DNA from 2 places in the Peribacillus frigoritolerans genome. Region 2 is predicted to be linked to the other one. Evidence: a T-box and tRNA genes for the amino acid it is inferred to sense, from the RefSeq annotation. Region 2 holds a T-box; the other holds one or more tRNA genes.
The links. The T-box of region 2 lies ahead of thrS (threonine--tRNA ligase). A T-box ahead of a tRNA ligase gene usually reads a tRNA of that ligase, here a tRNA-Thr.
Positions count from the first base shown of each region.

Region 1: it has a tRNA-Thr gene. The T-box ahead of thrS (threonine--tRNA ligase) is inferred to sense a tRNA for this amino acid. The anticodon was not compared.

Region 1 covers NZ_CP158190.1:4,947,238-4,962,064, reverse strand. The annotation lists gene ABOA58_RS24570 (MgtC/SapB family protein) at 30-737, opposite strand; gene ABOA58_RS24565 (DMT family transporter) at 890-1,789, shown strand; gene ABOA58_RS24560 (hypothetical protein) at 1,822-2,007, opposite strand; rRNA gene ABOA58_RS24555 (16S ribosomal RNA) at 2,441-3,991, shown strand; rRNA gene ABOA58_RS24550 (23S ribosomal RNA) at 4,168-7,100, shown strand; rRNA gene rrf (5S ribosomal RNA) at 7,219-7,334, shown strand; tRNA gene ABOA58_RS24540 (tRNA-Val) at 7,346-7,421, shown strand; tRNA gene ABOA58_RS24535 (tRNA-Thr) at 7,432-7,507, shown strand; tRNA gene ABOA58_RS24530 (tRNA-Lys) at 7,528-7,603, shown strand; tRNA gene ABOA58_RS24525 (tRNA-Leu) at 7,612-7,693, shown strand; tRNA gene ABOA58_RS24520 (tRNA-Gly) at 7,702-7,776, shown strand; tRNA gene ABOA58_RS24515 (tRNA-Leu) at 7,789-7,877, shown strand; tRNA gene ABOA58_RS24510 (tRNA-Arg) at 7,887-7,963, shown strand; tRNA gene ABOA58_RS24505 (tRNA-Pro) at 7,975-8,051, shown strand; tRNA gene ABOA58_RS24500 (tRNA-Ala) at 8,069-8,144, shown strand; tRNA gene ABOA58_RS24495 (tRNA-Met) at 8,173-8,249, shown strand; tRNA gene ABOA58_RS24490 (tRNA-Ile) at 8,260-8,336, shown strand; tRNA gene ABOA58_RS24485 (tRNA-Ser) at 8,358-8,450, shown strand; tRNA gene ABOA58_RS24480 (tRNA-Met) at 8,552-8,625, shown strand; tRNA gene ABOA58_RS24475 (tRNA-Asp) at 8,632-8,707, shown strand; tRNA gene ABOA58_RS24470 (tRNA-Phe) at 8,731-8,806, shown strand; tRNA gene ABOA58_RS24465 (tRNA-His) at 8,819-8,894, shown strand; tRNA gene ABOA58_RS24460 (tRNA-Gly) at 8,899-8,972, shown strand; tRNA gene ABOA58_RS24455 (tRNA-Ile) at 8,978-9,054, shown strand; tRNA gene ABOA58_RS24450 (tRNA-Asn) at 9,067-9,141, shown strand; tRNA gene ABOA58_RS24445 (tRNA-Ser) at 9,143-9,233, shown strand; tRNA gene ABOA58_RS24440 (tRNA-Glu) at 9,237-9,308, shown strand; gene ABOA58_RS24435 (TraR/DksA C4-type zinc finger protein) at 9,350-10,099, opposite strand; gene ABOA58_RS24430 (1,4-dihydroxy-2-naphthoate polyprenyltransferase) at 10,245-11,165, opposite strand; gene ABOA58_RS24425 (isochorismate synthase) at 11,465-12,874, shown strand; gene menD (2-succinyl-5-enolpyruvyl-6-hydroxy-3-cyclohexene-1-carboxylic-acid synthase) at 12,867-14,618, shown strand; gene menH (2-succinyl-6-hydroxy-2,4-cyclohexadiene-1-carboxylate synthase) at 14,615-14,827, shown strand, end outside.
Region 2 covers NZ_CP158190.1:4,393,621-4,408,447, reverse strand. The annotation lists gene ABOA58_RS21565 (aspartate aminotransferase family protein) at 1-7, shown strand, start outside; gene ABOA58_RS21560 (CoA transferase subunit A) at 18-716, shown strand; gene ABOA58_RS21555 (3-oxoacid CoA-transferase subunit B) at 701-1,363, shown strand; gene ABOA58_RS21550 (thiolase family protein) at 1,382-2,563, shown strand; gene ABOA58_RS21545 (peptidase) at 2,575-3,900, shown strand; gene ABOA58_RS21540 (amino acid permease) at 4,005-5,462, shown strand; gene ABOA58_RS21535 (DUF7010 family protein) at 5,792-6,394, shown strand; gene ABOA58_RS21530 (hypothetical protein) at 6,437-6,712, opposite strand; T-box leader at 6,834-7,055, shown strand; T-box leader at 7,085-7,306, shown strand; T-box leader at 7,338-7,559, shown strand; gene thrS (threonine--tRNA ligase) at 7,620-9,527, shown strand; gene ABOA58_RS21520 (hypothetical protein) at 9,706-10,266, opposite strand; gene ABOA58_RS21515 (LysE family transporter) at 10,417-11,043, opposite strand; gene asnA (aspartate--ammonia ligase) at 11,303-12,298, shown strand; gene ABOA58_RS21505 (MFS transporter) at 12,696-13,928, shown strand; gene ABOA58_RS21500 (LysE family transporter) at 14,073-14,705, shown strand.

The DNA.
Region 1 (14,827 bases), 550 kb from region 2:
CGTTTGAGGGTAATCAAACGGTTTTTTTATTATGCATTTTCGATCTCTACCCTTTCAATCTCCTTAAGGTTGGAAACGGTGTAATACACTTCAGATGTTCTGACTTTATGATCGACCAGAACTTTAAGTGTCAAGAGGTGGTTGTCATTTGCGACATCTTTGATTCTAAGGTTTTTGATGAATATTTTTTCGTCTTTGATTTTTTTCAGTACGACGGCAATGTCATCTTTATTTTGTACGACCAGCTGCAGAAAGATTTCTTTTTGCCGTAACTTCATGGGTCCGAGCCAGGTGACGATTGCGGGCACCAATTCGACACTTATGATCAATAGGATGACGCCCGCTATGGCCTCGAGGAAAAATCCAGCTCCAACGGCGATTCCGATTCCCGCAGCTCCCCAGATGATGGCGGCTGTCGTTAAACCGGATATGCTGTTGTTGTCCCTCCGGAGAATGACGCCAGCACCGATAAAGCCTACGCCAGAAACGATTTGGGCCGCTAGACGCAAGGGATCCATTGTGATATTTACGTCATCGCTCCCTGGGAATTTATAAGCGGATTCCATGGAAACGATCGTTAATAAACAGCTCACGATAGAAATGACCAGGCTTGTTTTTAATCCTACGGGTTTTCGTTTCATTTCTCGCTCGAGTCCGATAATTAGTCCAAGGAGAGCTGAAATTCCCAATTTGATAAGGATTTGCAGTTCCGATTGAGGGTCGAATGTCCATTCCATTTTGTTTCACCACTTCCGAATTATTATCGAAGAATAAGATCGTCTGTTGCCATATACCCGTTTTTCAAAAAAAACTACCCTAATGATTTTAACATAGTAGAATAGAGTTCAATGAAATGTAATTCCGTTTGAAAGGAGGAATTTGAGTGCAAATGCCAAAAGTGAATCCCTATGTAGCGTTGGCAATCGGTGTGGCATCCGTATCGTTTTCGGCCATCCTTGTTAAATTGGCGACCGCTCCATCGGGTGTTATCGCTTTTTACCGTTTATTATTTACTGTCCTACTTATGTTGCCAGTATTCTTGATGAAATACCGCCATGAACTTAAATTCATTGAAAAAAAGGATTGGCTGTATTCGATTGCGGCAGGCGTGTTTTTGGCTTTTCATTTTATTTTATGGTTTGAATCGCTTAATTACACTTCGGTCGCGAGTTCAACTGTGCTTGTCACCCTTCAGCCTTTATTCGCTTTTGCCGGAGCTTACCTGTTTTTTAAAGAGAGATTTTCAATGAAGGCGATATTGAGCGGCATCATTGCGATAGCAGGCAGCCTCGTCATTAGCTGGGGCGATTTGAGAATTAGCGGTATGGCGCTTTGGGGAGATATTCTTTCGCTTATCGCATGTGCGCTGGTAACCGGTTATTTACTGTTTGGTCAAAATGTTCGTAAACGTATCTCTTCTATAACATATACATTTGTCGTGTATGCAATCAGTACTGTCGCATTGTTTTTCTATGTGATCTTCAAGGAAGAGGCATTGGCGCCTTATCCTGCTTCCGATTGGATCTATTTCGTTTTGCTTGCGATTTTCCCGACTTTATTAGGGCATTCTTTATTCAATTGGTCACTAAAGTGGTTAAGCACTTCGACGCTTTCGATGGGAATCTTACTTGAACCGGTGGGAGCGACAATTCTGGCTTACTTCATATTAGATGAACCGATACTCTGGACGCAGGTCCTGGGAGGCACAATCATATTGGGTGGTTTGATGATGTTCTTAAAAGATGAAAAGAAAAGCAAGGTACATGAAGAAGCGCAAGTTTCCGTATAAAAGCAGTAAGTCTCCCGACTTACTGCTTTTATTTAATAGGGGTGAAACAAATAGGTGATCCGTGTGAAAACCAAAGCGAAAGTAAAACTGAATAAAAACGTCGTACCATTCACCTTGCCTTTTTCTCTGCTGAACTTGATGGCTTCATAATAAGCGGTACTGAATAAGTAAAGGGTCATACTGTAAGAAATGAGTAATCCGATTAATGGCAGATTCATTGCTTCACCTCATGGAAAAAGATATCTATATATGACTATTTGTGTTTCTTTGGAAATATGCTTCGTTTATTCATAAACCATGAGCTTGGCCCAGAAAGCAGGGATAAAGGTGTGTTGGTGTAAAGAATATATAGAAGAAAATAGGTGAAACGTTTTTTTTTGAAAAAGTTTTAAAAAACGTATTGCAAACATTTTTAGTACATGGTATATTATTTCTTGTCGCTAAGACAGCAACTTAAACAGCTAACAAGCTGTGAAAAACATTTTAAAAAAAGTTGTTGACGAAACGTGACGGAATGTGTTACATTATAGAGGTCGCTTCTGAGAGAAACGACAACAAATTGCTCTTTGAAAACTGAACAAAACAAAGCGCCAACGTTGAATTTTAAGTGAGCACACACTATCAAAAAAGCAAATGAGCAAGTCAAACATTTCTTCGGAGAGTTTGATCCTGGCTCAGGACGAACGCTGGCGGCGTGCCTAATACATGCAAGTCGAGCGAATCAATGGGAGCTTGCTCCCTGAGATTAGCGGCGGACGGGTGAGTAACACGTGGGCAACCTGCCTATAAGACTGGGATAACTTCGGGAAACCGGAGCTAATACCGGATACGTTCTTTTCTCGCATGAGAGAAGATGGAAAGACGGTTTACGCTGTCACTTATAGATGGGCCCGCGGCGCATTAGCTAGTTGGTGAGGTAATGGCTCACCAAGGCGACGATGCGTAGCCGACCTGAGAGGGTGATCGGCCACACTGGGACTGAGACACGGCCCAGACTCCTACGGGAGGCAGCAGTAGGGAATCTTCCGCAATGGACGAAAGTCTGACGGAGCAACGCCGCGTGAACGAAGAAGGCCTTCGGGTCGTAAAGTTCTGTTGTTAGGGAAGAACAAGTACCAGAGTAACTGCTGGTACCTTGACGGTACCTAACCAGAAAGCCACGGCTAACTACGTGCCAGCAGCCGCGGTAATACGTAGGTGGCAAGCGTTGTCCGGAATTATTGGGCGTAAAGCGCGCGCAGGTGGTTCCTTAAGTCTGATGTGAAAGCCCACGGCTCAACCGTGGAGGGTCATTGGAAACTGGGGAACTTGAGTGCAGAAGAGGAAAGTGGAATTCCAAGTGTAGCGGTGAAATGCGTAGAGATTTGGAGGAACACCAGTGGCGAAGGCGACTTTCTGGTCTGTAACTGACACTGAGGCGCGAAAGCGTGGGGAGCAAACAGGATTAGATACCCTGGTAGTCCACGCCGTAAACGATGAGTGCTAAGTGTTAGAGGGTTTCCGCCCTTTAGTGCTGCAGCTAACGCATTAAGCACTCCGCCTGGGGAGTACGGCCGCAAGGCTGAAACTCAAAGGAATTGACGGGGGCCCGCACAAGCGGTGGAGCATGTGGTTTAATTCGAAGCAACGCGAAGAACCTTACCAGGTCTTGACATCCTCTGACAACCCTAGAGATAGGGCTTTCCCCTTCGGGGGACAGAGTGACAGGTGGTGCATGGTTGTCGTCAGCTCGTGTCGTGAGATGTTGGGTTAAGTCCCGCAACGAGCGCAACCCTTGATCTTAGTTGCCAGCATTCAGTTGGGCACTCTAAGGTGACTGCCGGTGACAAACCGGAGGAAGGTGGGGATGACGTCAAATCATCATGCCCCTTATGACCTGGGCTACACACGTGCTACAATGGATGGTACAAAGGGCTGCAAACCTGCGAAGGTAAGCGAATCCCATAAAGCCATTCTCAGTTCGGATTGCAGGCTGCAACTCGCCTGCATGAAGCCGGAATCGCTAGTAATCGCGGATCAGCATGCCGCGGTGAATACGTTCCCGGGCCTTGTACACACCGCCCGTCACACCACGAGAGTTTGTAACACCCGAAGTCGGTGAGGTAACCTTCATGGAGCCAGCCGCCTAAGGTGGGACAGATGATTGGGGTGAAGTCGTAACAAGGTAGCCGTATCGGAAGGTGCGGCTGGATCACCTCCTTTCTAAGGATAATTACGAGAGCGCTTTTGTTTTGTTCAGTTTTGAATGAGTAATTCATTCAAATAGGAAAGACAAACATCACGATGTGATGGATTCTTTCTGCTTTGTTCCTTGAAAACTAGATAATAGATAGAAGGCAATTAATTTTTTTCAAAGCATCTGTAAGATCTTTTTTAACGGTTAAGTTAGAAAGGGCGCACGGTGGATGCCTTGGCACTAGGAGCCGATGAAGGACGGGACTAACACCGATATGCTTCGGGGAGCTGTAAGTAAGCTTTGATCCGGAGATTTCCGAATGGGGAAACCCACTGTTCGTAATGGAACAGTATCTTTACCTGAATACATAGGGTACTGAAGGCAGACCCGGGGAACTGAAACATCTAAGTACCCGGAGGAAGAGAAAGCAAACGCGATTTCCTGAGTAGCGGCGAGCGAAACGGAATTAGCCCAAACCAAGAGGCTTGCCTCTTGGGGTTGTAGGACACTCAACATGGAGTTACAAAGGAACGGGGTAAATGAAGCGATCTGGAAAGATCCGTCGAAGAAGGTAAAAACCCTGTAGTTGAAACTTCGTTCCCTCCTGAGTGGATCCTGAGTACGGCGGGACACGAGAAATCCCGTCGGAAGCAGGGAGGACCATCTCCCAAGGCTAAATACTCCCTAGTGACCGATAGTGAACCAGTACCGTGAGGGAAAGGTGAAAAGCACCCCGGAAGGGGAGTGAAATAGATCCTGAAACCGTGTGCCTACAAGTAGTCAAAGCCCGTTAATGGGTAATGGCGTGCCTTTTGTAGAATGAACCGGCGAGTTACGATTTCATGCGAGGTTAAGTTGATGAGACGGAGCCGCAGCGAAAGCGAGTCTGAATAGGGCGAATGAGTATGAGGTCGTAGACCCGAAACCAGGTGATCTACCCATGTCCAGGGTGAAGTTCAGGTAACACTGAATGGAGGCCCGAACCCACGCACGTTGAAAAGTGCGGGGATGAGGTGTGGGTAGCGGAGAAATTCCAATCGAACCTGGAGATAGCTGGTTCTCTCCGAAATAGCTTTAGGGCTAGCCTCAAGATGAGAGTATTGGAGGTAGAGCACTGATTGGACTAGGGGCCCCCAACGGGTTACCGAATTCAGTCAAACTCCGAATGCCAAATACTTATTCTTGGGAGTCAGACTGCGAGTGATAAGATCCGTAGTCGAAAGGGAAACAGCCCAGACCACCAGCTAAGGTCCCAAAGTATACGTTAAGTGGAAAAGGATGTGGAGTTGCTTAGACAACCAGGATGTTGGCTTAGAAGCAGCCACCATTTAAAGAGTGCGTAATAGCTCACTGGTCGAGTGACTCCGCGCCGAAAATGTACCGGGGCTAAACGTATCACCGAAGCTGTGGATTGACACCGTATGGTGTCGATGGTAGGAGAGCGTTCTAAGGGCGTTGAAGTCAGACCGGAAGGACTGGTGGAGCGCTTAGAAGTGAGAATGCCGGTATGAGTAGCGAAAGAAGGGTGAGAATCCCTTCCACCGAATGCCTAAGGTTTCCTGAGGAAGGCTCGTCCGCTCAGGGTTAGTCGGGACCTAAGCCGAGGCCGAAAGGCGTAGGCGATGGACAACAGGTTGATATTCCTGTACCACCTATACATCGTTTGAACGATGGGGGGACGCAGAAGGATAGGGTAAGCGCGCTGTTGGATATGCGCGTCCAAGCAGTTAGGCCGGAAACGAGGCAAATCCCGTTTCCATTAAGGCGGAGCTGTGATGGCGAGGGAAATATAGTACCGAAGTTCCTGATTCCACGCTGCCAAGAAAAGCCTCTAGTGAGATGTAAGGTGCCCGTACCGCAAACCGACACAGGTAGGCGAGGAGAGAATCCTAAGGTGTGCGAGAGAACTCTCGTTAAGGAACTCGGCAAAATGACCCCGTAACTTCGGGAGAAGGGGTGCTTTTTAGGGTGAATAGCCCAGAAAAGCCGCAGTGAATAGGCCCAGGCGACTGTTTAGCAAAAACACAGGTCTCTGCGAAGCCGCAAGGCGAAGTATAGGGGCTGACACCTGCCCGGTGCTGGAAGGTTAAGGGGAGAGGTTAGCGCAAGCGAAGCTTTGAACCGAAGCCCCAGTAAACGGCGGCCGTAACTATAACGGTCCTAAGGTAGCGAAATTCCTTGTCGGGTAAGTTCCGACCCGCACGAAAGGTGTAACGATCTGGGCACTGTCTCAACGAGAGACTCGGTGAAATTATAGTACCTGTGAAGATGCAGGTTACCCGCGACAGGACGGAAAGACCCCGTGGAGCTTTACTGCAGCCTGATATTGAATTTTGGTACAGCTTGTACAGGATAGGTAGGAGCCTGAGAAGCCGGAGCGCCAGCTTCGGTGGAGGCGTTGGTGGGATACTACCCTGGCTGTATTGAAATTCTAACCCGCGCCCCTTATCGGGGTGGGAGACAGTGTCAGGTGGGCAGTTTGACTGGGGCGGTCGCCTCCTAAAGAGTAACGGAGGCGCCCAAAGGTTCCCTCAGAATGGTTGGAAATCATTCGTAGAGTGTAAAGGCACAAGGGAGCTTGACTGCGAGACCTACAAGTCGAGCAGGGACGAAAGTCGGGCTTAGTGATCCGGTGGTTCCGCATGGAAGGGCCATCGCTCAACGGATAAAAGCTACCCCGGGGATAACAGGCTTATCTCCCCCAAGAGTCCACATCGACGGGGAGGTTTGGCACCTCGATGTCGGCTCATCGCATCCTGGGGCTGTAGTCGGTCCCAAGGGTTGGGCTGTTCGCCCATTAAAGCGGTACGCGAGCTGGGTTCAGAACGTCGTGAGACAGTTCGGTCCCTATCCGTCGCGGGCGCAGGAAATTTGAGAGGAGCTGTCCTTAGTACGAGAGGACCGGGATGGACGCACCGCTGGTGTACCAGTTGTCTTGCCAAAGGCATAGCTGGGTAGCTACGTGCGGACGGGATAAGTGCTGAAAGCATCTAAGCATGAAGCCCCCCTCAAGATGAGATTTCCCATGGCGCAAGCTAGTAAGATCCCTGAAAGATGATCAGGTTGATAGGTCAGAGGTGGAAGCATGGTGACATGTGGAGCTGACTGATACTAATAGATCGAGGACTTAACCAACGCTTTTTAAAAAATGAAATACCTTCTTATTATCTAGTTTTGAAGGAATGAAAATTTCTTCTTGCATTTTCTCAAAAAGACGTTATAATAATATATGTCTTGAAAAATGTTAACATTGTTTGGTGACGATAGCGAAGAGGTCACACCCGTTCCCATTCCGAACACGGCAGTTAAGCTCTTCAGCGCCGATGGTAGTTGGGGGTTTCCCCCTGTGAGAGTAGGACGTCGCCAAGCAGGTTTTATATGGAGGATTAGCTCAGCTGGGAGAGCATCTGCCTTACAAGCAGAGGGTCGGCGGTTCGATCCCGTCATCCTCCACCATTTTACACCTGCCGGTGTAGCTCAACTGGTAGAGCAACTGACTTGTAATCAGTAGGTTGGGGGTTCAAGTCCTCTTGCCGGCACCATTTTAAGATAGTACAAGCACGAGCCATTAGCTCAGTTGGTAGAGCATCTGACTTTTAATCAGAGGGTCGAAGGTTCGAATCCTTCATGGCTCACCATTTTATATGCGGGTGTGGCGGAATTGGCAGACGCACCAGACTTAGGATCTGGCGCCGCAAGGCGTGGGGGTTCAAGTCCCTTCACCCGCATCTTTCATGCGGAAGTAGTTCAGTGGTAGAATACAACCTTGCCAAGGTTGGGGTCGCGGGTTCGAATCCCGTCTTCCGCTCCACTTTTCGTATGTGCCGGGGTGGCGGAACTGGCAGACGCACAGGACTTAAAATCCTGCGGTAGGTGACTACCGTACCGGTTCGATTCCGGTCCTCGGCACCATCATAATATGCGCCCGTAGCTCAATTGGATAGAGCATCTGACTACGAATCAGAAGGTTGTAGGTTCGACTCCCGCCGGGCGCACCATGTTTTTATTGCGGGAAGTAGCTCAGCTTGGTAGAGCACTTGGTTTGGGACCAAGGGGTCGCAGGTTCGAATCCTGTCTTCCCGACCACGTGATTTTTAATGAATGGGGCCTTAGCTCAGCTGGGAGAGCGCCTGCCTTGCACGCAGGAGGTCAGCGGTTCGATCCCGCTAGGCTCCACCATTTTTCAATCAGATACTTATATTATATTGGCGGTGTAGCTCAGCTGGCTAGAGCGTACGGTTCATACCCGTGAGGTCGGGGGTTCGATCCCCTCCGCCGCTACCAATAAATATAAGGACCTTTAGCTCAGCTGGTTAGAGCAGACGGCTCATAACCGTCCGGTCGTAGGTTCGAGTCCTACAAGGTCCACCATATTCATTTTTTAAAAGCCGTGGAGGTATACCCAAGTTCGGCTGAAGGGATCGGTCTTGAAAACCGACAGGGGAGTCAAATCCCGCGGGGGTTCGAATCCCTCTACCTCCTCCATTTTTTTAAAAGCAGCAAGTTGTTTTTAAACAACCTTACATAGAGGAAGCGAAAAAACGATATACACGAAAACTTGATGCAAATCGTTTCATTATTACCGTCGCGGGGTGGAGCAGTCCGGTAGCTCGTCGGGCTCATAACCCGAAGGTCGCAGGTTCAAATCCTGTCCCCGCAATTATTAGGTCCCGTGGTGTAGCGGTTAACATGCCTGCCTGTCACGCAGGAGATCGCGGGTTCGATTCCCGTCGGGACCGCCATTTTTTAAATTTAATACAAATGTGGCTCAGTAGCTCAGTCGGTAGAGCAAAGGACTGAAAATCCTTGTGTCGGCGGTTCGATTCCGTCCTGAGCCACCATATCTTATTACGGCGGTTGTGGCGAAGTGGTTAACGCACCTGATTGTGGTTCAGGCATTCGTGGGTTCGATTCCCATCAGTCGCCCCATTTCGCGGGTGTAGTTTAGTGGTAAAACCTCAGCCTTCCAAGCTGATGATGAGGGTTCGATTCCCTTCACCCGCTCCAAATATGGGCCTATAGCTCAGCTGGTTAGAGCGCACGCCTGATAAGCGTGAGGTCGATGGTTCGAGTCCATTTAGGCCCACCATATTCATATTGTTCCGCAGTAGCTCAGTGGTAGAGCATTCGGCTGTTAACCGAACGGTCGTAGGTTCGAGTCCTACCTGCGGAGCCATGGGGAAGTACTCAAGAGGCTGAAGAGGCGCCCCTGCTAAGGGTGTAGGTCGCGCGAGCGGCGCGAGGGTTCAAATCCCTCCTTCTCCGCCATTTGGCCCGTTGGTCAAGCGGTTAAGACACCGCCCTTTCACGGCGGTAACACGGGTTCGAATCCCGTACGGGTCATAACAAAAAAGGAAGCATACATTCATGTATGCTTCTTTTTTTCATTTCTTTTCATTGATATAACTATCTTTTTGTTTATAAGGAATGTCTCCAAGCTGGGAATCGATATTTTCTTCTTCTAATGTATCTTCATATTCCTTTTGCTTTTTGTTCGGTATGTCCATTCTATTTTTCCCTTCGATATCATTAGCTGCAAATCCTTCATAGTCTTCTGGAAATCCATCCGTTTCATCTTCGGTTTTATAAAGATCATTATAATTGTCATGATCGCCGGTGTAATCAGATGGCGTTTCGGATGTACCGAATTTGGCGACATCACCAAAGCTATCTTCTTTATCCACTATTTCATTTCCATGACGATTTTCAAAATGATCACCCTTGGATGGAATCAGTATTTCCTCTTCCACTGGTCGCTCTTGTGCAGTAGGCCCTTCTGGGGCATGCTCGACACAGTAGAGGGTGCTTGGGATCGCTTCAAGCCTCTCGATGGGGATTTCCCTATTGCAGGTTTTACAATGGCCATACGAACCTTCTTCCAATGCTTTTAATGCTTCCTCGATTTTCTCCATTTCTGATTGTGCATGCTCATCGAGTGCTTGATTCCGTTCCATCTCGAATAATTCGGTTCCTAGGTCAGCAGGATGATTATCATAAGATGATAATTCCCCTACGGATTCCGTCTGGCTTTTATCCAGAACAGATTGTTCATCATTTTGAATTCTACTACTTAACTCATTTTTTTCTTGAAGCAGTTCCTTTTTTAATTTTTGCGTTTGTTGTTTCGTTGCCATATCCTATTCACTCCTTCTAAAGTCCAAATCTCATTTTATATTGGTAGGATGGTTGTATTATCTATTACCCGAATCGGAGTATAGGAAAACAATATGCAACGGAAGATAGAAAAAGGACTGAGCGGATGAGCTCAGTCCTCGGAGATTAGATAAGATAGCTGATGAATAATCCAATGGCCATGAGTAAACCAAAGAAGGTATTCGTTTGGGCCGTCGCTTTCATTGCCGGGACCATCGTGATCGGCTGCGTTTTGCCTACGAAGCCTTTGATTGCGGCCATGGCCTTCGGGATGCTTAAGAAGGCAAGAAGAATCCAGGCCGTTACGCTTCCGGTAAGAACGAGCCCAACAAGCCATAGATAAGAGAAAGCGAACATGATTGCCATGAATGTCAGGGCGTTTTTCCTGCCCATCACTACAGGCATCGTTTTGCGCCCATGAGCCTTATCCCCATCATGGTCACGTAGGTTATTGGATAAGTTGATAAGCCCGACCAAAATCCCACTTGGAATGGCAATTAAGATGGCTGTTGAAGAAACATCACCGGTTTGAATGAAAAAGGCGATCAAGATTATCAAAAAGCCCATGAATAATCCAGAAAAAAGTTCCCCAAATGGTGTATATGAAATGGGCAGGGGACCGCCTGTATAAAGATAGCCGACAAGCATGCAAACCAGTCCTACTGCAGCAAGCCACCAAGATGATGCGGCACAGATATAGATTCCAATTATCAAGGCGATGGCATACATGCCAAGTGCCAAGCTCATGATTAGTTTGGGGGTCATTCCATGACGGACGATCCCGCCGCCGATGCCTACGGATTCCTCCGTATCCAAGCCTCTCTTGAAATCATAGTATTCATTGAATAAATTTGTTGCAGCTTGAATCAGGATACTGGCAATCATCATGGCAGCGAATAGTAACCAATTCACTCCATCTTCCAAAAGTGCAATCACAGTTCCAAGTAAGACTGGGACAAAAGCTGCGGTTAGTGTATGTGGACGAATTAACTCCCACCAAATCTTCCAGGTCCGTTTAAGGGGAAGTCCGTCGTATTCTGTTTGCATTATTTCTCTCCTCAAAATCATTATTGGTTCTCTCGAAATTATAACAAATATTGAAATGTTGCACAAAAGGTTATCCTAATAAAAGCTGGAAAAATGGGTAAGGGTGATAATTGGAATTCCTGGATGATCCATTTCCAAAATCAAGGGTATTTCTCTACATTCGCTAAGATTCATATAATAAGGAAAAAAGCAGGAAAGAATCGTTCGGTAAAGGGGCGTTTTATTGACATGAGGTTCAAGTGAGGTGTATCTTTAAATAGGTTAAAAAGCTTTTAAAATGTACATTTGGGGGGATTTTTTTGGCTATCTCAGAGGAAACTGAACAGTTTCAGGGACTGGCTTCAGCTATACAAAAGGCGAAGGACTTGAATGATCAAGTTCTATTCAGTCATATTAAGAAGATTAAATGCAACAACCCCCTTTCATTTTATCAAGCTGGAAGAGAACGGTACGCGGGTGAACGCTTTTTCTGGGAGGACCCTGCAAAGGAAATAACCATCACCGGTTTAGGCAATGTTAAGAAACTCAAAGCGGCATCGAATGCCGAACGTTATAGAGAAGTCGAAAAGAGCTGGATCAAACTGCAGAATAATGCTGTCAAAACAGGAGTGACCGATGTAGAAGCGACAGGTCCTTTACTGTTTGGGGGCTTTTCTTTTGATTATGAAACTGACAGTACGCTCCTTTGGAATCAGTTCGGGGACAACCTTTTTTATATACCTGCCTTCATGCTGTCAATAGTGGGTAAACAAGCTTACTTAACGACCAACTTACTTTGTTCGCCTGATGATTCAGAAAAACTCTTCATAGATATGATAAATGAACGGGAAGCTTTCCTTTTCGAAAGCTTGGATGGCAATGAATTGGGTGCAAATTCCCTGGTTATGCAGAGGGAAGTCGAACCTGAGGAATGGAAGCGGACGGTCGCAGAGGCTGTTCAGGAAATCAAGATGACAGATCTTGACAAAATCGTTTTGGCAAGGGAGCTTCGACTTGGTTTTGAACGTTCCATCGATTCAGGGAAAGTGCTTGAACAATTGATTGCTGAGCAGCCATTGAGTTATATTTTCAGTTTGGAAGCTGGTGGCGACTGTTTTGTCGGTGCCACCCCTGAACGTTTGATTAAGAAACAGGGAAATGAAGTTTTTTCTACCTGTCTTGCTGGATCGATGGGACGAGGGAAAGATGAACAGGAAGATGTTTGTCTTGGTGAAGAATTGCTTCATGACCAAAAGAATTTACAAGAGCATCAATATGTCGTATCGATGATATCCAATGCCTTTGATTCAGTATGCGAAAAGGTGATGGTCCCGGCCGGACCGACACTTATGAAAAACCGTCATATCCAGCATTTGTACACACCGGTCCGCGGTATATCAAAGGAAGGTGTCACGATTTTTGAATTTGTGGAGAATCTCCACCCAACACCAGCTATGGGCGGACTTCCCAAAGAAAAGGCCGTTGTCCGGATTCGGGAAATGGAAGGTCTGGAACGCGGCTTTTATGCGGGTCCTTTAGGATGGGTGGATACTTATGGAAACGGGGAATTCGCTGTAGGAATACGTTCTGCACTAATACAGAACAATGAGGCATCGCTCTTTGCCGGATGCGGAGTAGTGGAAGATTCGACTCCCGAAAGTGAATACCGGGAAACGGGGATTAAATTCAATCCGATGTTAAGTGCTTTAGGAGGAAATCTTAATGAATGACCGAGATGCATTGACAGCGTATGCTGCTTCATTCGTCGATGAGCTGGCACAAAATGAGGTGAAGCATGTGGTGGTGAGCCCTGGTTCACGATCCACACCCTTGGCTTTGTTGCTGGTGGAACATCCTGATATCGAAATTCATATTAATGTGGATGAGCGTTCGGCTGCTTTTTTTGCCCTTGGTTTGGCTAAGGCCCAAAAAGAACCTGTCGGACTTCTTTGTACGTCAGGTACAGCCGCTGCAAACTATTACCCAGCCGTCATTGAGGCTTTCTATTCAAGAGTGCCGCTTATTGTACTTACCGCTGACCGCCCGCATGAATTGCGTGATGTTGGAGCACCACAGGCGATCGATCAGATACATCTTTACGGGAGACATGTAAAATGGTTTGTCGAAATGGCACTTCCTGAAAGCACGGTTGGGATGATGCGGTATGCCAGAACGGTCGGCGCAAGGGCAGTGGCAACAGCTGCAGCTGAGCCTGCAGGGCCTGTTCATTTGAATTTCCCGCTTCGAGAACCATTGATTCCGGACCTGGAGCAAGCAAAGGAGTGCAGGCAAAATAAAATGACGCCTGCTGTGATGATTGACAGTGGAGAACTGTCACTGTCATCATCACAAATAGAAGCTGTTGTAACTACATTGTCAGAAGCTAAGCAAGGTATGATTGTATGTGGCGAATTACCTCATCCAGAGATGAAGGAAGCCATCGTCGCATTAGCGGAAAAACTTGCTTTTCCGGTACTGGCTGATCCCCTTTCACAGTTAAGGAGCGGAAGTCATGACAAAGCCGTAATCATTGATGCGTACGATACGTTTTTACGCGATGAAACGGCAAAAGCGGCTTTCAGGCCGGAAGTGATCTTGCGATTTGGGGCAATGCCTGTTTCTAAACCGTTATTGTTATTCATGAAAGAACAAAAACAGGCAATCACTTTGGTCGTCGATGGCGGAGCAGGCTGGCGCGAACCAGCCGGATTGGCAACGAATATGATTTACAGCGAAGAGAAAGATTTTTGTCTGCGAATTGCTGAAAGCATTACTTCCTCTCCTGATGATGAATGGCTTCGCTTATGGCAAACCGTCAACGGAGCGACGAAGGATGCCTTAGCCTCCGTCAGGGATGAATCGGATTTAAGCGAAGGCAAGCTGTTCGCCCTGCTTGCTGATATGATGCCATTGGAATCGACGCTGTTTGTCGGGAATAGTATGCCCATACGAGATTTGGATACTTTCTTTTTGAATAATGGAAAAGGAATCAAAACCATTGCAAATCGCGGGGCGAATGGTATCGATGGTGTCGTTTCCACTGCGCTTGGCGTAAGCACGGTATCGAACAATACAGTGCTGGCAATCGGTGATTTAAGCTTTTTCCATGATATGAATGGCTTGCTTGCGGCAAAACTTCAAAAACAAAATATCACGATATTGCTGGTTAATAATGATGGCGGCGGCATTTTCTCCTTCTTGCCGCAGGCGAATGAGAGGGAACATTTCGAAACGCTATTCGGCACGCCTCATGGGCTTGATTTTTCCCATACTGCCGAGCTTTATGGCGGTAAATACAACAAGGTGCAAAATTGGGATGAGTTTGAGAAGGTATTTACAGAGTCATTCAAAATTCAAGGTCTGAAAATTATCGAAGTACCGACAGAAAGAGAGTCCAATTTACAAAAGCATCGAAATTTGTGGAGCTTTGTTTCCCAGGAAATAAAAATGGTGTTAGACAGGGAAATATCATGAATATTGTCAGCAAGGATGTCAATTATGCTGTTGAAATAACGGGAAATGGAGATCCTCTTGTACTTTTACATGGATTTACGGGAAATCGGGATACATGGAAATTCCTCATTCCGCTACTGAGTGACAGGTATACGCTGATCATGGTTGATATCATCGGTCATGGCATGTCTGCATCACCAGCCGATCATCGAAGGTATGAGATGGAGCGT
Region 2 (14,827 bases):
TATTTAGGAGGAACGGTATGAAGCAGGTCATTACGAAGAAAAACAAAATTGTGACCATGGAAGAAGCGCTGGAGCATATTTCCGATGGATGCACACTCATGTATGGCGGATTTGGAGGAGTGGGGACTCCTCCGACGCTTGTACAGGGTATCCTTGACAAGGGCGTTAAGGAATTGACCTTGATTGGCAATGATACTGGATTCCCTGATATCGGCATTGGCCGGCTTGTGACTGCTGAAAGGGCAAAGAAAGTGATTGCCTCGCATATCGGATCCAATCCTAATGCCGGCAAGCTCATGACTGAAGGAAAGCTGCAAGTCGAATTTTCACCGCAGGGTACATTAGCCGAACGGATTCGTGCCGGCGGTGTAGGCTTAGGCGGGATTTTTGTCGATGTCGGGATTGGTACGATAGCCGAAGAAGGCAAGGACAAGATTGTGATAGAAGGAAAAGAATATTTGGTGGAAACCGCTTTGACGGCTGAGGTCAGCATCGTCCATGCCAAAAAGGCCGACTCAATTGGGAATTTAGTGTACGACAAGACTGCATGTAATTTCAATCCGCTGGTAGCGATGGCAGGGGCCTTCACGATTGCGGAAGTGGAGGAAATCGTTCCTGCAGGCGAATTGGATCCGGAATGTATTGCCACACCAGGCATTTATGTAGATATGGTGATTCCGACAAAAGGGGTGAATTGGAAATGGGCATGGCAGTAGATGTACGAAATCGCATCGCGAAACGCGCCGCCAAGGAAATCCATGACGGATTGATCGTCAATTTAGGCATCGGCATCCCTACCTTGGTGGCGGACCATATACCTCAAGATATCTCTGTGCTGTTCCATGCGGAAAACGGAGTTCTCGGTACCGGTCCAAGTCCGGATCCGGGAAAGGAAGATCCTGCCCTCTGTAACGCGGGTGGTTTCCCGATCACAACTGTAATGGGAGCCTCATATTTTGATAGTGCAACAGCATTTGGAATGATCAGGAAAGGATACATCGACATCACCATCCTTGGAGCCCTGGAAGTGAGTGAAAAAGGGGATTTGGCGAATTGGATCGTCCCAGGGAAGCGGGTGCCGGGGATGGGCGGGGCAATGGAACTTGCCCAGAAAGCCAAAAAGGTGATCGTCCTGATGAATCACGTGAATAAGCAGGGTGAATCGAAGATATTGAAGACTTGTACGCTACCATTGACGGCCAGGCAGAGTGTGAATTTAATCATTACGGATATGGCTGTCATGGAAGTTACATCAGAGGGATTGGTGCTCAAGGAAGTCATGGCGCCATTTACCGTGGATGATGTGCTAAGGAATACGGAGGCAACGTTGAAAATCCATGCTGCTGTCAACACCATTGAATAGGTAAGAGGAGGAAAAAGCATGAATGAGGTTGTCATCGTAGCTGGAGCGCGAACTGCAGTTGGATCCTTTGGCAAATCACTACGGAATGTTAAAGCTATTGAATTGGGTCGTCAAGTATTGCAAGGTTTAATGGATAATTCTGGGTTAGGTAAAGAAAAGGTAAATGAAGTGATATTCGGACATGGCTATGTCCACGGAGGCGGGCTTAACTCGGCCAGAATTTCGTCGCAGATGGCATGTTTCCCACACAGTGTCCCAGGCCATGTTGTAATCAAAGCATGTGGATCAGGTTTAAAGGCCATTACCAACGCCGCTTTAACTATCGCTGCTGGTCAAGAAGACGTAATCATTGCTGGCGGAGTGGAGAGCATGAGCAATGTGCCTTATATCGTGAAAAATAGATGGGGCGGTAAATTTGGAAACGTAACGATGGAGGATGCTCTGCTGGCAGATGGATTAATATGTTCCTTGGGAAATGAGCATATGGGGATAACTGCCGAGCGCTTGGCTGAAAAATACGGTATCCGCCGTGAAGAACAGGATCAATTTGCTTATCAAAGCCACAAGAAGGCTTGGAAAGCTATAGTAGAAGGTCGCTTTGATAGAGAAATTATTTCGCTTAAAATCAAGGATCGAAAAGGACTTCAAATCTTCAACCATGACGAAGGGGTACGCGAGGACATTCATCTAGATCAACTAGCCAGTCTCCCAGCAGTATTCAAAAATGAAGGAACCATTACGGCAGGAAATGCCTGTCCTATGAATGATGGAGCTGCAGCTGTACTATTAATGTCCAAACAGCAAGCAGAAGAAAAGGGATTAAAACCGCTCTTGAAAATAAAGGCTTTCGCCAGTGCAGGAGTTGAACCTGGAGTTATGGGGATTGGACCCGTACCAGCGACTCGAAAGGCATTGGCAAAAGCAGGTCTATCGTTAGAGGATATCGGACTGATTGAACTTAATGAAGCCTTTGCTGCCCAAGCACTTGCAGTGATCAAGGAGTTAGATTTGAATCAGGATATTGTCAATGTCAATGGAGGGGCTATTGCACTTGGTCACCCTGTAGGAGCAACAGGTGCAAAATTGACAGTCACACTGATGCATGAAATGTTGCGTTCACAAGTTAAGTACGGAATGGTAACGTTGTGTATGGCAGGTGGAATGGGACTTTCAGTAATCTATGAGAATATGTGTATTTAAGGAGGATAAATGTGCCGGATATAAAAAAACGGATAAACCAATGGATAGAGGATCATCGGGAAGAAGGAACAAACCTATTGCAAAAAATGGTACAAGCCCCGAGTACGCAAGGAAATGAAGCAGGGGCACAAGCCATCGTCGCACAAAAGCTGCAGGAAATGGGTTTGCAAATCGATAGTTGGGAACCTGACGGCGGAGAGCTGAAAAAGCATTCATATTTCTATTCTCCACGCAGAGAATTTTCCAACAGCCCCAATGTGGTAGGTATCATGAAAGGGACTGGAGGCGGACGTTCCATCATTTTGAACGGACACATCGATGTGGTCCCGGATGGAGACCGGGATCAGTGGGACGACGACCCATATAGCGGAGCGATTAAGAATGGAAGAATGTTTGGACGCGGAGTAACCGATATGAAGGGTGGAAATGTATCGCTGATCCTTGCGATGCAGGCATTGAAGGAAAATGGCATCCAATTAAAGGGAGATGTCATATTTCAAAGTGTGATTGAAGAAGAAAGCGGCGGAGCCGGAACATTAGCGGCCGTCCTGAGGGGATATAAAGCCGATGCCGCCCTGATACCTGAACCGACGAATATGAGGATCTTTCCGAAACAGCAGGGTTCGATGTGGTTCCGGATCCATGTAAAAGGACGGTCAGCACATGGCGGAACAAGGTATGAAGGCGTTAGTGCGATTGAAAAAAGCATGGCTGTCATCAATCATATCCGTGCCTTGGAAGACAAGCGAAATGCACGTATCAGTGATCCGCTTTATCAGAACACGCCTATTCCGATTCCTATCAATCTAGGTGTCATTGAAGGCGGCAATTGGCCGTCATCCGTCCCCGACCTTGTGAAAATCGAAGGAAGGATGGGCGTTGCGCCGGAGGAAACGATGGAGCAGGCGAAAGACGAAATGGCTGCCTGGTTATTGCAGCTGGGGGAAGTGGACCAATGGTTCAAGGAAAACCCACCAGTATTGGAATGGTTCGGGGCACGCTGGGTTCCGGGAGCAATCGACGTAGAGCATGAATTGATGAATGCGCTTGTTCATCAATATCGGCAAGTGGCCGGACAGGACCCTGTCATTGAAGCATCTCCTTGGGGAACGGATGGGGGATTGCTGACACATGTAGGTGAAACGCCTGCAATCGTGTTCGGGCCAGGAGTAACCGAGGTTGCCCACTATCCAAATGAATACATCCTGCTCGACAACGTGTTCTCCACAGCCGAGATCATTGCCCTTACTTTAATTCAATGGTGTGGAATGGAGACTGAGCAGGATGGTGTCACCCAATCCGGGAATAGGGAGACGATACCAGGCAATGGCAATTAAACTGGATAGTAACCCAGCAAGTAAAGCACAAAGCGGTTGTTAAAAACTCTTATATTTCTTGAACTTTTAACTATAAAAGAAAATGAGGTAGGAACCATATGGATATGAATCTCATTGATAATCAAGAACCGACAGTTAAAAGGCAACTGAAAGCAAGGCATATGACCATGATTGCCATTGGCGGTTCAATAGGAACCGGATTATTCCTGGCAAGCGGGGCAACCATCCAGAGTGCAGGACCTGGTGGTGCCCTGGCTGCATATGCCTGCATTGGAATCATGGTTTATTTCTTGATGACGAGCTTAGGGGAAATGGCGACTTATATGCCTGTGTCGGGATCATTTTCCACCTACGCCACACGCTTTGTTGATCCCGCATTCGGCTTTGCACTTGGCTGGAATTATTGGTTTAACTGGGCAGTCACCCTTGCCGTGGAAATAGCTGCAGCAGCCATCATCATGAAATTTTGGCTCCCTGATGTACCCAGCCTTATATGGAGCGCATTGTTTCTTGGAATCGTCTTCACCCTCAACGCCCTATCCATTAAAAGCTATGGTGAATCTGAATATTGGTTTGCACTAATAAAAGTCATCGCCATCATTTTCTTTATCATTATTGGTCTATTGACCATATTGGGGGTTTTTGGCGGAAAGGTGATCGGATTTGAAAACTTCACCATGGATGAGGCACCATTCAAGGGAGGATTTTTATCGATCATCTCAATCTTTCTAATCGCGGGATTTTCTTTTCAAGGAACTGAACTTGTTGGTATTGCTGCCGGAGAAAGTGAAGAACCCGAAAAAAATGTTCCGAATGCGATCCGCCAAGTATTTTGGCGCATCCTCTTATTTTACATCGGGGCCATCCTGATACTCGGCCTCTTAATACCTTATACGAGTCCAAGTTTGTTGAACGGAGATGTCGAAAACATTTCTGTAAGCCCTTTCACGCTTGTCTTTGAACGGGCAGGACTGGCATTCGCGGCATCCGTCATGAATGCGGTCGTGTTAACCTCCTTACTATCCGCAGGGAACTCGGGGCTATATGCATCAACGCGGATGTTATGGTCGATGGCAAAAGATAAACAAGCTCCCAAATTCCTGGCTAAAGTCAACCGCAGGGGAATCCCGATGAATGCTTTGATCATGACATCCTTAATTGGAGGACTCGCCTTCTTGACCTCCATTTTCGGGGACCATGTATTTACATGGCTATTGAATGCATCCGGGCTGACCGGCTTCATCGCCTGGATTGGAATCGCCATAAGCCATTATCGCTTTAGACGTGCCTATGTTGCACAGGGTGGTGACCTAAACGAACTGAAATATAAAGCAAAATGGTTTCCATTCGGTCCGATTCTTTCATTCACCCTTTGCATGCTCGTCATAGCAGGACAGAACTATGGAGCATTCCTAAGCGGCAGCATCGACTGGTATGGCGTCGCCGTCTCCTATATCGGATTACCGATATTCCTGGTAGTCTGGTTAGGATACAAGATTTATCACAAGACCAAATTAATATCATTAAAAGATTGTCAATTCGATAAATCAGATGTGGCTTGATATCAATGGAAAAAACCTGAGACCCCTTTGGGGACTCAGGTTTTTTTATGGGGATTTGTATCGAAATCCAGTTATATCTGCGAAAATCGGAATATATCTGCGAAAATCGGAATATATCTGCGAAAATCGGAATATATCTGCGAAAATCGGAATATATCTGCGAAAATCCAGTTATATCTGCGAAAATCGGAATATATCTGCGAAAATCGAATTATATCTCCGAAACGGCAATTATCCATCTTAAATCATTTTTTTGCAGCTGAATAATTGGGAAGGGTGCGCAATACTATTATTCTATGTATGATAATACTTTGGATGAAAGGAAACTGATGATGAAAGAGGCGTTTCGCGGTTCTGGAATTGGAGTCATTTTCATGGCGTTCTTCGGTACAATGTGGGCAGGTACCGGTGTAATGGGATTGCAGGGGTGGGGGTTTCCCTACGTGGAACTCGCAGCCATATTGATCGGAATCATAATGGTTATCGGAGGCATATCATTAATTCATGCATCACAAAAAATGTCCAATCAAGTTTCAGAAAATGGGGCTAGGCGGCTGAGGCGTATCGGATTTTTGTTTAATATGGTCTTCATTGCCGAAGGTTTGCTGATTGGGATTGCCATTGCCATCTGTAACTTGATAAATCAGATTGATCTTATACCGGGAATCATCGCCATTATTGTTGGGATTCATTTTTTACCTTTGGCGTCACTTTTCCAAATCAAGATCTACTATGCAACAGGAGTGCTTCTCTGTTTATTGGCGCTGATCACATTGCTTATTGTGCCAGACACCGTCATGTTGAGGGAGCATCAAATCCTTGCACCGATATCATTGCTCGGCTTCGGATGTGCGCTAATTCTCTGGACCACTGCACTTACGCTATGGCTTGGAATAAAGAATTCAAGGCGAACGATAGCCGATGAAGATTGAACTCATCAAAAAACCCGTCATGATGAACGGGTTTCATTTCGATTAATTTTTCATCCAGGTCAAGAGCCTGACAATTTGAAATGGCTCATTCCAAACGAGAATGAAACTTAAAAGAAAGAATGCAGCCACAGCCAAAAACTTAGTCTTTCCTTGTTCATTGATAAACATGGCCCCGAAACTGCAAAACATACCAATAAGTAACGCACCGAATCCTGAAATCATAAGCAGCTCGGAGGCTTTTGGTAAAGCAAGGGAACAGCAAAATGCTAGTGTACCAATCACGGCAAATACGATAGACCAATTGCTTAAACTTTTCATAGAGACTCCTTTTTTACTAATTATACCAATTTAGTGTTTATAATAAAATAAATAAATTTGAGGTTGTCACTTATGGGAATATATTGTAATATATATAACAATATAAAAATCCATTTACATTTTAGAAGCATTGATAAGGATATGAATCATTTTTACGGTCTGCAGAGAGGGAAGGGCAGCTGCGAACTTCCTGGCTTAGGAAACTGATTTACCGCCTTTGAGCTATATCGGTGAACAAGAGTAACTGATATCGTCTAAGCTGCGTTACAAGCTCCAGAGCCATGAGTGTTTTCTTGCTTATGGGAAATTGGGTGGAATCACGGGTAACGCACTCGTCCCTTACTTAGGGATGGGTGCGTTTTTTATTATTATAATATTGCCATGATAAGGACATGAATCATTTTTACGGCCTTCAGACAGGGAAGGATAGCTGCGAACTTCCTGGCTTAGGAAACTGATTTACCGCCTTTGAGCTATATCGGTGAAAGAGAGTAACTGATATCGTCTAAGCTGCGTTACAAGCTCCAGAGCCATGAGTGTTTCTTGCTTATGGGAAATTGGGTGGAACCACGGGTAAACGCACTCGTCCCTTATATAGGGATGGGTGCGTTTTTTTATATATAAAAATATTGCGATGATGAGGACATGAATCATTTTTACGGCCTGCAGAGAGGGAAGGGTAGCTGCGAACTTCCTGGCTTAGGAAACTGATTTACCGCCTTTGAGCTATATCGGTGAACAAAAGTAACTGATATCGTCTAAGCTGCGTTACAAGCTCCAGAGCCATGAGTGTTTTTTGCTTATGGGAAAATGGGTGGAACCACGGGTAAACGCACTCGTCCCTTGCATAGGGATGTGTGCGTTTTTTTATTATTAAAAAAGGAGTGTTTATGTGATGGGTGAAAAAATGATTAAAGTTCAATTTCCGGATGGGCAGAAAAGGGAATATCCGCAAGGGGTGACAGTGGAAAGTGTGGCAGGGTCTATCAGCTCAAGTTTAAGGAAAAAGGCAGTAGCAGGAAAACTGGATAAGCAACTGGTTGATCTAAGTCACAAGCTTAATAAGGATGCCGAACTGTCGATCTTGACTCTGGATTCGGATGAAGGATTACAAGTATTACGACATACATCGGCACATGTTTTGGCGCAGGCTGTGAAAAGGTTATACCAAAACGTGGAATTAGGGATGGGGCCAGTCGTGGAAGATGGTTTTTACTATGATTTTAAGTTAGACCATCCTTTGAGTTCAGAAGATCTACAAGCCATTGAAAAAGAGATGGAGCATATCATAAGTGAAAATCTGGAAATTAAAAGGATCGAAGTGACTTATGAAGAAGCTGTGAAGTTATTCGAGGACAGAGGGGAGTCATTCAAGTTGGATATAGCAAAGAACATCCCTAATGGTGAAAAATTAACGCTCTATCAACAAGGGGAGTTCATCGATCTTTGCAGAGGGCCGCACCTTCCATCCACATCATTTGTAAAATCGTTCAAATTGACTCGTGTATCTGGTGCCTATTGGCGGGGAGACAATCAAAATGAAGTTCTTCAAAGGGTATATGGCGTGGCTTTCCGAAAGAAAAAAGATTTACAGGAGCATTTTGAATTTCTGGAAGAAGCGGCTAAACGCGATCACCGTAAATTAGGGAAGCAGTTGGAGTTATTCATGTTTTCGGAGGAAGCCCCTGGAATGCCGTTTTATTTACCGAAAGGACAAATCGTTAGAAATGAATTGGAGAAGTTCTCGCGGGAGCTTCAGACTGAGGCTGATTACGACGAAGTTCGGACTCCTTTCATGATGAACCAGCGCTTATGGGAACAATCGGGTCACTGGGATCATTACCATGAGAATATGTACTTTACAGAGGTGGATCAAACAAAATTTGCGATGAAGCCAATGAACTGTCCGGGTCATATGCTTATTTTCAAAAACAGTCTTTATTCTTACAGGGATTTACCGATCCGGATGGCCGAATTCGGTCAAGTCCACCGTCATGAATATAGCGGTGCATTGAACGGGATGCTGCGTGTCCGTACATTTTGCCAGGATGATGCCCACATCTATGTTCGGCAGGATCAAATCGAAAGTGAAATTAAACAAGTGTTTCATCTGATTGATAAGGTGTATCGCACTTTTGGATTCGAGTATTCCGTGGAGCTCTCGACTCGTCCAGAGGATTCAATGGGAGATGATTCCCTTTGGGAAGCTTCTGAAACAGCCTTGAAAAATGTACTGGAAAGCATCGGGATACATTATCAAGTTAATGAAGGGGACGGGGCATTTTATGGACCGAAAATTGATTTTCATATTAAAGATGCATTAAAACGAAGCCATCAATGTGCAACAATCCAGCTTGATTTTCAAATGCCCGACAAATTTGATCTGACTTACATCGATGAAAATAATGAAAAAGTACGTCCGGTCGTCATTCATCGTGCCATTTTTGGATCGATCGATCGTTTTTTTGGAATTCTGATAGAACATTTTGCCGGTGCTTTTCCGGTATGGCTCGCCCCGGTGCAAGTACAGATCATCCCTGTCTCACAGGTTCATTTGAATTATTGTTTAAAGGTTCAAAAAGAACTGAAGAATCAAGGCATAAGAGTGAAAATTGATGATCGGAATGAAAAGCTGGGGTATAAAGTCAGGGAAGCACAGATGGGGAAAATCCCATATATGCTGGTTCTTGGAGATAAAGAAGAGGAAGAAAATCAAGTGAATGTCCGGAAATACGGGGAACAAGAATTTGAAAATGTCGCAATAGAAACGTTCATCAAGAAAATGGTTCAGCAAATAAAAGAACGCAGCATCTAATAAAAAAGCAGCTTAATCCGGAATTCACGAGTAAAAACGCAAAACTCACGAGTAAAAGTGCAAAACTCACGAGTAAATTACAAAATTCACGAGTAAAAGCATGAAATTCACGAGTAAATGCCCCTTGGATTATGTTTTTATAAAAAGAGACAGCCGAAATAGCTCGGCTGCCTTTTTTCTATCTACAAATCCATACCCAGCCAACGCCCGGAATGAACTGTTGGAAACAGTTACCGCCCGGTCCGCCTTGACCGCCACCTTGACCGCCACCTTGACCGCCACCTTGACCGCCGCCTTGACCGCCACCCTGGCCGCCACCTTGACCGCCGCCTTGACCGCCGCCTTGACCGCCGCCTTGACCGCCACCTTGACCGCCGCCTTGGCCGCCGCCACCGACAGGGCAGGTTAATCCTAGGTATTGCAATCCGACTATATCTGTACGATGAACCTCATTTGGGATGCCACCTTCTAGTATCTGTACCATACCAGTGGCAGTATTGAGGCCCATCAAAATAAAGGTATGCTGGCTGTTACCCCAAAATGCTCTGAAACAATGACCTTGTCGGCCTGCGTTCAAATGGCTCTGAATAGTGGCTTCTGGAACCAGTGTTTGTACTGGCAGTCTGTTATCATAATAAGGCAAATCGGCATAAGAATTATCGTAATAATATGGATCATTATAATATGGATCATTATAATATGGATCATTATAAGAGTAATAACCGTAATTATTATACATTCAAGAAATCCTCCCTTTTTGTTTACCCTTTCAGGCTATGAACAAAGGGGGATAAGTGTCCGACATGGACAAAGATGGATACTAAAATGGGCAGCCTATTTTTATAATTTAAACGAATTTACGAGTAAACTCTTACATTTCCTAAACTCTTTATGTAAATAAAACCTTGGCTGCTTGGATGGCAAAGTAAATGCCAATCCCTATAAGGGATATTCCTGAAATGATCGAGATGCCCATTAAAATGGGTTTGGATAAAAAGCGTCTAAAGGTGCTGGCGATGATGGCCATAGCGAAATCCCAGGTTAAGAGGCCGACAAGGATACCTGAACTGTATAAAAGTAATTGTTCCATATCATATTTTGAAGCGGAGTTTGCGAGAATGGATCCATAAATCCCAAGCCAAAACAAAATGGATAAAGGATTCGAAAGGGACATGATGAATCCTGTCAGGAATGAAGAAAGAAGGGAATCTTTCGCTTTTCGTGCATTCACTTCAATCTTACCTGCACTTAACAGACTTTCAATTCCGGTATAGGTCAGGACGAAAAATCCAAAAAGCCATAAAAATGTCTTCATGAAAGAGTTGTCCAAAAAGTGGACGACACCGAAAAAGACGAGGGCTATAAATACAAAATCCGCTAAAATGGCACCCCAGCCAAAAACCCAGGCATGCCAAAAACCCTTCTTGATTCCTTTGTCCAATTGAGCAGCATTTATGGGACCGATAGGAGCCGCCAGTGATAAGCCTAATAATACATAGCTGAAAAAAACACCCAATTCATCACCTCATCGTTTGTTACATCTTCACTTATTTGAATGTATTCAGACAATTGGACTTGTACCACATTTTTGACCCTTTTTTTGAGGTGATAATTGTCCGGATTGGTGCTTATGGATGTACCTAGTCGTGACATGGGGGTTTTGTAACAACACAGAAAACTCCTTCATAATGTAATTTAGTCAAATGGAAAGACGCCAATTTTAATGCATGCGCTATTCAAAGCGGAATTGGAGGATAATTATGCCTGAATTATCGATGCCGAATAAATACAAAACAATTCTTGATATCATGCATACGGATATTGCGATAAATGAAATTAAGGGTCATTTTGAAGAAGGAATTTCAAATGCGTTAAACCTGATTAAAGTATCAGCACCTATCATTTTAAATGAAGGTAATGGTATAAATGACAATTTAAATGGTGTGGAGCGGGTTCTTACCTTTGAAGCTCTGGATATTAAGAATAAACAAATAGAAGTGGTTCAATCTTTGGCAAAGTGGAAAAGAATCACTCTTTCTAGGTATGGTTTGGCGTGTGATGAAGGCATTTACACAAATATGAATGCGATAAGACGTGATGAAAAACTGGATCATTTACACTCGTTATTTGTGGATCAATGGGACTGGGAGAAAGTCATAACGAAAGAACAACGTAACGTAGATACATTAAAATCTGAAGTGGAAAAAATATATAGAGCCATTAAATCGACCGAACGTTATATGTTTGAATTCCATCATCTGCTTAAGCCTGTGTTACCTGATGACATTCACTTCATTACGACCCAGGAGTTGGAGGATTTATACCCGAATCTGACTTCGAAGGAAAGAGAGAATGTGGCAGCGAAGAAATATGGTGCAATTTTCATCATGAAAATTGGCGGAGAGTTACAATCGGGGGAAAAGCATGATGGACGTTCACCGGATTATGATGATTGGGACCTAAATGGAGATATCGTTTTATGGAATCCACTCTTGGAATGTGCTTTTGAAGTTTCTTCAATGGGAATTCGAGTAGATGAAAAGTCACTGTTAAAACAATTAAGATTATCCAAAAACGAAAATCGTAAGGTGCTCAATTATCATAAGGCCGTATTGGAAGGAAAGCTTCCGTATTCAATAGGCGGAGGAATAGGGCAATCCAGATTATGCATGTTTTTGCTAAAGAAAGCACATATTGGCGAGGTTCAGGTTTCGGTATGGAATGACCAAATTTTAAACGACTGTAAAAAGAGGAATATTACTCTTTTATAAAGACGAAAGCGGGATAGCCTTTTTTAAACAGAAATGGAGAGTTTATCGAAAGAGGAGGTTTTTTTATATGGATTAAACCCCTCACTAGATTGAAGAAATTTGCAACACTCCTACCGAATAACTGGCTAGCTGAGATACCAAAGCCGCTAGCTTTGATGAGGTTTGGCAAACTGCTCTTCTTTTAATTTGTCTACAGTCTGACCCATTCTTAAAAAGAATGGGTTTTTTATTTTAACGGTCAAAAGGGGTAATTTTGGGTGAAGCGCAACTGAATAAATCTATCTGAGCTATAACATAATAATTGATGACATCTAATATATGATGCAAAACAAATTGGTTTCACAATGTTTACTTTTTATGCAATAAGTTGCTTTTATAATGGATGAGGAGTGTAAGTATGGAAGGTCATGAGAAGCAAAATAAAGATGTAAGCGTGTGGTGCCTGATCAGTATGGCATCGATTCCATTGGTAATGACACTTGGAAATTCAATGCTTATCCCGGTTTTGCCCATTTTCGAGGAAAAGGTGGGGATATCTTCATTTCAATCAAGCATGGTGATAACAAGCTATTCCGTAGCATCCATTTTTTTAATTCCCATTGCTGGTTATTTATCAGATCGATTTGGACGAAAAATGGTAATCCTGCCCAGTCTGATTCTAGCCCTAATCGGCGGATTGATAGCTGGTTATGCATCATGGAAAATGGAAAATCCCTATACATGGATCATCATTGGGAGGGTATTGCAAGGGATTGGGGCGTCTGGGGCCTCGCCCATCATTTTGCCTCTGGTGGGGGATTTATACAAAGATGATGATGAAAAAACGAGTTCTTGTTTGGGAATCATAGAAACCTCGAATACATTTGGGAAAGTACTTAGTCCAATATTAGGTTCCCTGTTTGCTGCATTTATCTGGTTTTTACCATTCTTCTCGATTTCATTCTTCAGTTTAATATCTATTGTTTTAGTCTTTTTCTTTATAAAGGTACCAAAGGAGAAGGATGAGCCGAAGAAATTCAAAGATTTCTGGCATGATACGAAAAAAATATTCAAGAAGGAAGGAAAATGGTTATATACGGTTTTCCTGATTGGTGTCTTTGTCATGTTGGTTTTGTTCGGTGTTCTTTTCTTTTTGTCTGATAATCTGGAAAAAATCCATGATTTGCATGGAATCAAAAAAGGTTTAGTGATAGCGATCCCGCTATTTTTTCTTTGCGTATCTTCTTATGTTGCAGGGAAAAAAATCAAGGGGGAATTACCAATCATGAAAAAGATCATCATGATCAGTTTAGCTGTCCTTTCAATCAGCCTTGTATTTGTCGGTTTTACTAAAAACAGGGTCTTCCTTCTATTGGTAATAACAAGCTTGGTGGGCATAGCAATTGGTGCTTTATTGCCGACACTCGACGCAATCATCACTCAAAATATAGAAAAGGAACAGCGGGGGACGATAACCTCCTTCTACATGTCATCAAGGTTCATCGGCGTTGCGGCAGGCCCTCCGGTCATGTCCCTTGTCATGAAAAATCATATCAATATGACCTATATCATTTCTGGGATCATCGGTATAGGCATCGTATTGATTGTTATGAAATTCATTAGTTCAGACAAAAAAGAAGCTGCTGCCTAATCGGCTTCAATACATCTCAAGAAAGCCGGGCTTTCCCACGGCTTTTTTTTGTGAATTGGGAAATTTTTTTGGCATGTGGTTATAGGGAGAGGGTTGTCACATAAAATGTACAAGTCATGAACTAGCTCGAAGGAGTGATGCTTTTTGAGTGTACATTTACTGCTAAGTTACTTTTTCTTAGGACTTACCCTTGCAGCACCAATCGGTCCGGTGAACTCCGCTCGTATCGATAAAGGAATCAAGAACGGGTTTTGGCATGCCTGGATCGTTGGGGCAGGGTCGATGATCGCAGATGCCTTGTTCATGATTTTAGTGTATGTAGGTATGGTACGGTTTTTAGAAATTCCGGTCGTCCAGATTTTTCTGTGGCTTTTTGGGGGATTCGTGCTTATTTATTCGGGAGTCGAAAGTGTATTACGGGTTAATACGATATTATTAAATGAATACAGGAATAGAGATTCTTTAATTTCCTGTTTTTTGACTGGCTTCATCATGTCTGTGACCAGTCCATTGTCCATTTTATTTTGGTTGGGGATATATGGATCTGTTTTAGCTAAAACAGCTTCAAGTTATGGGACATCACAACTTTTCATTTATAGCGGGATGATCTTTCTTGGTCTTACCTGCTGGGATTTTTTTGTAGCGGCATTAACGAATGGATTTCGCAGGTTCTTAAATGAAAAAAGCTTAATGGGCATTTCGATCATCTCTGGATTATCATTGGTCGGCTTTGGGGTTTATTTTGCTTATCAAGGCATTTCTGCCATCCTATCATAAAGGAGAATGCTTCAGATTAATACATAGGTATTTGAAAACTTCTTCCTTGCATAATTCATTGTGGCATTATCAACACTATGAATGATGGAAGGAGGTAATGTTATGACGACAAAAGCCAATTG